One region of the Bacillus sp. 7894-2 genome, then DNA from elsewhere that is predicted to be linked to it. Evidence: riboswitches for the same ligand, from Rfam matches in the RefSeq annotation. Region 1 holds a riboswitch; the other holds the start of a gene.
The links. Region 1 has a riboswitch for glycine ahead of gcvT (glycine cleavage system aminomethyltransferase GcvT). Riboswitches for the same ligand answer to the same signal wherever they lie in the genome.
Positions count from the first base shown of each region.

Region 2: it holds a riboswitch for glycine, as region 1 does, so the genes downstream of both, purU (formyltetrahydrofolate deformylase) here and gcvT (glycine cleavage system aminomethyltransferase GcvT) in region 1, are expected to answer to the same signal.

Region 1 is NZ_NPDG01000090.1:19,536-23,964, forward strand. Features, by position in the region: gene gcvPB (aminomethyl-transferring glycine dehydrogenase subunit GcvPB) at 1-57, opposite strand, end outside; gene gcvPA (aminomethyl-transferring glycine dehydrogenase subunit GcvPA) at 50-1,396, opposite strand; gene gcvT (glycine cleavage system aminomethyltransferase GcvT) at 1,413-2,516, opposite strand; glycine riboswitch at 2,676-2,764, opposite strand; gene CHI10_RS13845 (DEAD/DEAH box helicase) at 2,945-4,429, shown strand, end outside.
Region 2 is NZ_NPDG01000123.1:9,765-14,193, reverse strand. Features, by position in the region: gene CHI10_RS17465 (hypothetical protein) at 1-174, shown strand, start outside; gene CHI10_RS17460 (FbpB family small basic protein) at 410-535, opposite strand; gene purU (formyltetrahydrofolate deformylase) at 759-1,625, opposite strand; glycine riboswitch at 1,688-1,768, opposite strand; gene CHI10_RS17450 (MFS transporter) at 2,028-3,215, opposite strand; gene CHI10_RS17445 (glycosyltransferase) at 3,350-3,988, opposite strand; gene CHI10_RS17440 (aspartate kinase) at 4,176-4,429, opposite strand, start outside.

The DNA.
Region 1 (4,429 bases):
GCCGATACGGCCTTCTGTGCTTAATTCAAAGATGAGTGGCTGATCTTCCTTATGCATGGTAATCCCCCATTTCTTTAACGAATGCATCAATTTCTTCCTTCGTTCTCAATTCCGTTACAGCAACAAGCATATGATTTTTCAGGTCAGCATAATCTCTGCCCAAATCGTAGCCGCCAATAATGTCCTTTTCAAGGAGCTTTTGATTTACTTCTTTAACAGGCTTATTCAGCTTGATGACGAATTCATTAAACGAAGGACCTTCGAATGGAACTTCAAAGCCGGCAGCCTTAAATTGCTGTTTTGCATAATGGGCTTTTTGCATGTTGGCAGCAGCCATTTCCTTTACGCCCTTCTTGCCGAGAGCAGTCATCGCTACAGATGCCGCCAGTGCGTTGAGAGCCTGATTGGAACAGATGTTGGACGTTGCCTTATCACGGCGTATATGCTGTTCACGCGCCTGAAGGGTAAGCACGAAACCGCGGCGGCCCTGATCGTCTACCGTTTGTCCTACAAGACGACCCGGCACTTTTCTCATCAGCTTGGATGTTACCGCAAAGTATCCGCAATGAGGGCCTCCAAAAGCAGTAGGAATACCAAAAACCTGAGCATCTCCTGCTACGATGTCTGCTCCAAATCTTCCTGGAGGAGTAAGCGCGCCAAGGGCAAGCGGGTTGCTTGAAACAACAAACATGGACTTGTGGGCATGAATAATTTCCTCAAGCTCTTTTAATGGCTCGACTCTGCCAAAAAAGTTAGGGTACTGCACAATTACACCTGCGATATCATCGCCAATCATTTCATTTAGGGCTTCAAGGTCAGTGGTGCCGTCTTTATGAGGAATCTCAATCACTTCAATATACTGGCCCTTTGCGTATGTTTTAACTACTTCCTTAGATTCAGGGTGAACTGCGCTTGAGATTAGTATTTTCTTGCGGCGGGTGCTGCCTGCGCTTAGCATGGCTGCTTCAGCAAGTGCTGTTCCGCCATCATACATGGATGAGTTGGCCACATCCATTCCTGTTAATTCACAGATCATGGTCTGGAATTCAAAAATTGCCTGCAGCTCTCCCTGTGAAATTTCCGGCTGGTAAGGAGTATAGGCAGTATAAAACTCTGAACGGGATAATACATGATCGACAATGACCGGCATGTAATGATCATAAACTCCCGCACCAAGGAAAGATGAATTTGTGCGAAGATCAGCATTTTTTTGAGCCATTTTAGTAAGCTCTTTCAGTAAGGCTGTCTCTGATTTCGCCGGCTTGATGTCATATTCGCCCTTAAATCTCACACTCTCGGGAATATCACTGAATAATTCTTCCACAGAACTGACGCCGATCTTCTCAAGCATTGCTTTCTGGTCAGACTCTGTCATCGGTAAATAGCGATGTTTCATCATTTTCTCCCCCCGGTTAGTTCTTTTCTCTTTTGTAAAAAGGTGTTGCTTCAATCTTAGCCTTCAGCCGTTTGCCGCGGATTTCCACTTCCAATTCAGTTCCAAGCTCCGCATGCTCTTTCTTGATAAGGACAAGGCCGATGTTCTTTTTCAATGTCGGAGATTGAGTGCCTGTTGTCACTTCCCCGATCAATTCTTCCCCTTTAAATACAGGATATCCATGGCGCGGAATACCGCGGTCAATCATTTCAATTCCGGCCAGCTTGCGCGGAACCCCGTTATCCTTTTGATTCTTAAGCACTTCTTTGCCAATAAAGTCGGCTTCTTTATTCACCTTGACTGCAAAGCCAATTCCTGCCTCTAGCGGTGTGATCTCAGGTGAGAGCTCCTGACCGTATAGTGCCAGGTTGGCTTCAAAGCGAAGAGTATCCCTTGAGCCTAGTCCGCATGGGAGCACGCCTTCTTCTTTGCCCGCTTCAAGAATTTCATTCCATAATGCAACTGCATCCCTGGCATCACAGTAGACTTCAAATCCGTCTTCTCCTGTGTATCCTGTTCTGGAAACAAGCGCTTTCTTGCCATTCAAATCAACATCCTGCTGGAATTTAAAAAATCCAATATCCGACAAATTAGTCCCAGCAAGCTTTTGAAGCACTTTTTCTGCAAGCGGCCCCTGAATCGCCAGCTGCGCCATATCTTCTGAAAGGTTTTTCAATTCCACATTGCCTTCTGCATGGTCCTGAAGCCAGTTGAAATCCTTTTCGATATTGGAAGCATTAACAACAAGCAAATAGTGGTCATCCTCTATTTTATAGACAAGTAAATCATCGACAGTTCCGCCATTTTCATAGCACATGGCTGTATATTGAGCACCTGAGTTCTTTAATTTGGAAATATCGTTCGTCATCATTTTTTGAAGATATTTAAGACTGTCCGTCCCCTTCACTTCGATTTCACCCATATGGGATACATCAAAGAGGCCGGCTTTTGTACGGACTGCTTCATGTTCTTCTTTAATGCTTGAAAATTGAACAGGTAGATCCCAGCCCCCGAAGTCGATGGTTTTTGCTCCGTAATCCTTGTACACCTCAAATAAAGGCGTGCGTTTTAACTGTGACATTTACTCGTCCCCCTTAAATCTTTTGAAATTTGTTTTAGGAACATAAAAAAGGACAGAATATCCCCTCAATTATGAGAAGATCTCTGTCCTTGCACCTGAAAGTTTACCGAAACCGGCTGTCCCCTTGGGTGGCTTATTAAAAAGCACTCTCCAGAGCTGCGTCAAACAAGAGTTCTTTTGCCTGAGAGATTCACAGATTTTGCTTGCTCCTTCGGCGCTACTAATGTAGTCTCTCCCCTTGTAATCATTCGCATTTATAAAATTTTCCAAGATGGTCATACTTATACCAAACAGAAAAAATTAAGCATCCATTACTTCGGTTAACTAAATGTAATGTGTTAACTTTCAAAACTTTCAAAGCTATTAACATCGTACCACCTTAACAAGGTTTGGGCAATATCTTTATATAGATAAAAGGAGCTGTTTTTATGACAGTGCAAATTGGCTTTGATTCTGCCTGGCAGGATGAATTCTTAAAAAGGATTGATGACGACGGCCCATGGGGAAACTGGGAGCTTTATAAACTTGCTGTTGAGGTTGAAAACCATACAACTATTCCTGACTTTGAAGGCTTGCAGGCTCCGAAGCATCTGCCGAACCTTACTCCACTTCCCCATCAGCTGGAAGTGGCCAAGCAGGTAGTCGAAAGCATGAACGGCAAGGCGATTTTAGCTGATGAAGTCGGTCTTGGAAAAACGATTGAAGCTGGGCTGATATTAAAGGAATATATGATCAGGGGACTCGTAAAAAAAGTCCTTATACTCGTTCCGGCTTCCCTTGTTTCCCAGTGGGCCATGGAGCTGAACAGCAAATTTTTTATTCCGGCTGTGGCGCAGCGGAAAAGCTATGTATGGGAACAATGCGACGTTGTGGTATCATCCATCGATACAGCCAAACGCAATCCTCATCGGGACATTATTTACAGCCTTGATTATGACCTGATTATTATAGACGAAGCTCACAAGCTAAAAAATAATAAAACGAGAAACTATGAATTTGTACAAAACCTTAAAAAGAAGTTTTGCCTCCTATTAACAGCAACACCCATTCAGAATCGAATCAGTGAGATCTTCAATCTTGTGTCCCTGCTTAAACCCGGACATCTTGGCAATGAATCAGCTTTTTATGAGAATTATAAAAAAGACTCACGCTCTTTGAACGATGATGCACATCTAAAGGAACTCGTAAACAAAGTCATGATCCGCAACCGCAGGGCAGATACCGGGATTGAATGGACCAAACGGCATGTGGAAACCATACCGATTGAATTTTCGCAGCCCGAGCATGAGCTCTATGAAGCGGTAACAGAGCTGCGGAGTGAAGAAAATTGGGTGAGTTCCAGCCAGTTTTCAGTAATGACACTGCAAAGAGAGGCATGCTCAAGCAGAGAAGCTGTCTATTTTACGCTTCAGAATATGCTGAAAAGACAGGAACAGCCTTCAATAGCTTTCCAGGAGCAAATACAATACCTTATTAAAAAGGTGGAAGCGGTTCAGCAAAACTCAAAAGCTCAAAAAGCACTTGAATTAATACAGAAAATAAATGACAAGGTCATAATTTTTACTGAGTATAGGGCAACACAAATGTATCTGCAGTGGTTTTTAAAGCAATATGGGATAACATCGGTTCCGTTCAGGGGAGGATTTAAAAGAGGCAAAAAGGACTGGATGAGGGAGCTTTTCCAAAAGAATGCACAAGTCCTGATTGCAACAGAAGCGGGAGGAGAAGGAATAAACCTGCAGTTCTGCAATCATATCATTAATTTTGATCTCCCCTGGAATCCAATGCGGCTCGAACAAAGGATTGGGCGCATACATCGTCTCGGCCAGGAAAAGGATGTCATGATTTATAATTTTGCCACAAAAGGAACAGTCGAAGAACACATAATGAAGCTTCTATATGAGAAAATACAT
Region 2 (4,429 bases), on a different contig from region 1:
CTATTAAAAGATGATCCCAAAAAGCATATCTTCACTTTGGATATCATCTCTTTATCCATTACAATTCTGACAGTTATCCTTTTTGTATATAGTGCTCTGCACATTGCCCGCAGGAGAAAGATATTTTATACTCCAATTTTCTACGAGGCGAATTATGTCATTCAAGCTCCTTAATTGTCCAACCAAACAATTAAAGGAGGAAGACATAATGTGGATTAGATTTTTAATGATTGGGTTATTTTCATTAACAGCTTCCAGCCTGTTCTTTTATCAGGGTATGGAAATGTATCATGCTTTCACAGATTTCTTTAGACAAAAATGAGAAGTTGGCGCCCAGGGATTCCCTCCCGGGGCGTTTTTATTTCATAAAAAACCCGGCCTGTTTTATTCCCAGGCCGGGTTTCCTTTCTTACTGTGCTTTTGCATATTTATCGTCTATTTTTTTTTCAATCTTCTCAAGCTCAAGGCGATCTTTTAAAAGTTCTTCTCTATTAACTTTAATCATTTCAAGCATTGATAATTTTTTCTTTTTCATTTCTGCTCACCTTCTTTCATGATGTTGGTAACTTCTTGATGCAAGATCTTTATTGAAGCTCTTTTCGTATAATTGTTGTTTTTTTCCTTTCAATGTTGTCCGTTCATTTCTGCTCCAGGCTGCTCGCTTTCGCGGGGCGGACGTGGTCTCGCACCTACCGCTCCAATAAACTCAGTAAATAATATTTATTAAGCAACAAATCTTGTGAAAATTGAAAGTCCTCTTAAAAAACAATCGTCTTATTGCCATGCACTATGACTTTGTCTTCCACATGCCAGGCGACTGCCTGTGCGAGGACCTGCCTTTCCACATGCCTGCCGGCAATTTTGAGATCCTGTGCAGTGTGCCGGTGGTTAACCCGCTGGACATCCTGCTCAATGATCGGCCCTTCATCCAAATCATTTGTAACATAATGGGCAGTTGCCCCAATCAGCTTGACCCCGCGGTTAAACGCCCGTGCATAAGGATTGGCTCCCACGAAGGCCGGCAGAAAACTATGATGAATATTGATAATCCTGTTTGGATATTTGGAAATAAAGCTCGGTGAAAGAATCTGCATATATCTCGCAAGCACAATGAAATCCGCTTTTCCATCCAGCAGCTCTACTGCCTTTTGCTCAGCTTCCGCTTTATTGTCCGGCATAATCGGAACATGATGATATGGTATTCCGAAACCTTCTACCACTTCCCTCATGTCAGGATGATTGCTGATCACAAGGGGAATATCCACTTCAAGCTCCTTCGATTTCCAGCGCCACAGCAGCTCGAGCAGACAGTGATCCATTTTAGAAACAAATATGGCCATCCGCTTGCGCTCGCCTTTGCCGCTCAGCTTCCACTCCATTGAGTATTCCCTGGCCATTTCAGGCAGATCCTCTTTCAGTTTTGAGAAGGACTCATCAAAATGGTTCATATCGAATTCAATCCGCATGAAGAAGATGCCTGCCAGCGGATCGGTTGTGTGCTGGTCAAAATGGACAATATTCGCGTTATGCTCCAGCAGAAAGTTAGAAACTGTGGAAATGATGCCCGGTCTCTCTGGACAGGATATCAGCAACGTCGCCCGGTTTGCGTTAATATTCGTATTCATATAGATTCCTCCAACTGCCTTGCCATCCATATAAAAAGGACAGAAAAAAGGCGGCTTCTTTATCCCCCTTCTCTGTCCTTTTACCTGAGAGTTTGACCCCTTTGGTGTCGCAAAGTCCATGCGCGCTCTCCAGAGATGCGTCCGACTGAGGTTCTGTCTACCTGAGAGATTGGCTTCAAGGGTATTTTTGAAGCTTGCTCCTTCGGCTACTGTATGCTCTCTCCCGCAGCCGTCATCCGCTCGATATTTTTGTTATTTTCAGAATAATATATATTTTAACTTATGTCAATCGAACTAGGTTTCTTTCACAAAATTGCCACAATTTCAGCCTGGCTTTAAAGCTGATTTATTATGTGAAAAGAAAAGTAAAAAAGCTTGAAGACAACGTCTCCAAGCCTTTTTCTACACAGCTGCCTTTGGTTTTGGCTCCTTTTTCTGCCAGGCAATCGTGATAAACAATGTAACGATCAATAGGGCCAGACCGAGAACAAACGGATAGGTTATCCGCACATCGTAAAGTACGCCGGCAATCGTTGGCCCCAGAACGTTTCCAATGCTCATATAAGCATTGTTCATTCCCATCGCAAATCCCTGTTCGTTACCGGCCATTTTAGAGATTAACGTTGTTAACACCGGTCGAAGAATGGAAGTTGCAAGGAAAATGATCAGCGAAATAACGAAGAAAAGTGCATAGCTTCCTGCAAACAGTGAAACTAGGAATCCTGATGCTGCAACAGCCAAAAAGATATTCAATACCTTTCCTTCACCGAATTTATTAACCACACGATCGACTACAAATAATTGAACAATAACACTAATGACTCCTGTCGAAGTCACCATAATGGCAATTTCCTGCGGAGTAGCAGCAAATTCATTATCAAGGTAGAGCCCAAGAACTGACTCATACGCCATTAGTCCAAAGCTCATCACCAATGTAATGACAAGCGGAATAAAATAAGGCTTCTTAACGGACATGGCCAGTTTCTTGACCATCGGTTCCTCTTCAGGCATCTCTCCCGGCACTGTCTGCAATGTGCTGCTTTCCTCAAGGAGCACAACTGAAAAAATAACAGCCACTAGAGAAACAAGCGCGGAAATCAGAAATGGCATTTTTAGGCCGAAGTCTGCCAAAAATCCGCCAATTCCAGGCCCAACCACAATTCCAAGTGACATTGCAGCTGAGACAAGACCATTCCCTTTTGCACGCTGCTCCATGGTAGTAATATCAGCAATGTAAGCAAAAATAGCTGGAATCAGCAAGGCAGCTCCAATGCCTCCAATGACACGTGAAAAGTAAAGCAGCCAAATGGAATCTACTGCATAAAAGACAAGCATGGATAATGTCAAACCAGCTAACCCGTAAATAATCATCTTTCTGCGGCCGTACTGGTCAGCCCATTTTCCCGCGATAGGAGAAAAAATCAGCTGGGCACCCGCAAAAATGGCAATCATCAGGCCTGCTGCCGTTCCTCCCTGATTAATGGATTCCAAATAAGCCGGCAAAATCGGAATGATAATACCAAAGCTTCCGATTGCAATAAACATATTGATCATCAAAATGATCATCTTTTTCTTTTGATCTCCTGACAAAACGGATACCCCTCCTTCTATATGTGAAAAATTTACATTATTTTTTTCGGCACGCTAAATAGCTTATAATGAGACATGCTGCTTTGTCAAAGGAAAAAAAAGAGAAGCCTCAGCAAAGCTGAAGCCTCTTGTAGTTACCCTTTAAATTTGTTCGGGAATTGCTTCACAACCGCATCAGAAATGGCATCTGCCATCATAATAATATGCGACACTCCCTCATCAATCGAAACAATTCTTGCTTCCCAATCCTTAACAAGACTTGCTGTCAGATCATTTGTAACTAATTCCAAATGCTTATAAAGCAGTTTTTTCACATCTTCATTTTTCAGATTTGGATTGGCTCCGCTTAGAAAAGCAGCGATATCATCGGCATTGCGATACCATTCTTTGTTCAGCTGGTTCACCTTTGCACCTTGACCGCTCTTGGCAGCCTCCACGATATCACCCGCAATGACAATATGCTCTTTAAGCAGTTCTGTCAGCTTAGCTCCTGCAGCTTCTCCGAAATAAGGCTTAATGGAATTCCCTATGTCCTCCTGATTTTTAAGCAGGCGTGCCAATACCTGCTTCTGATCCTCCGCCCCTGCAGTTGTGGCACTTGTAATATAGTTGCTTGTCCATAATACATGGTCGATCCATAGTCTGCGGAATTCGTTTTCAAACTTAACCTCTGATTGAGTAAGACACGGTTTTTGTGCAGCTGCACTGCCCGGAGCTGCCAGCATATTCAGCGGCATGAGCAGCATTATTCCTATGATCAGTAATTTCTTCATATCCTTTTCTCCTTCCTAATTGAAAAAGTTTCCTTCTTATTTTGATTATCCTAAGATTTTTCATTCAAAAAAAATAAAGCTCGAGGCTAATGCCCCAAGCTTTTTCAATCAAACGTTTGATTGATTGCATATAAAGCCAATTTACTTGGCTCTTTTCGTATAAACATATTTACCTTCGCATAAATGATTACACTACTGCCACCGCAGCAAAAAACTCATTATAAAGCGCCTGTACCGCACGTACCTCATCCGCTGCCTGTACGCCAAACATCATGCTCACTTCAGAGGAGCCCTGATTGATCATTTCCATATTGACTTTCGCTTTAGCGAGGGCTTTGGAGGCACGGGCCATTGTTCCGATGTTCTGGCGCATCCCCTCTCCAACCACCATAATGAGAGAAAGACTGTGCTGGATTTTCACTTCATCCGCTTGAAGTTCAT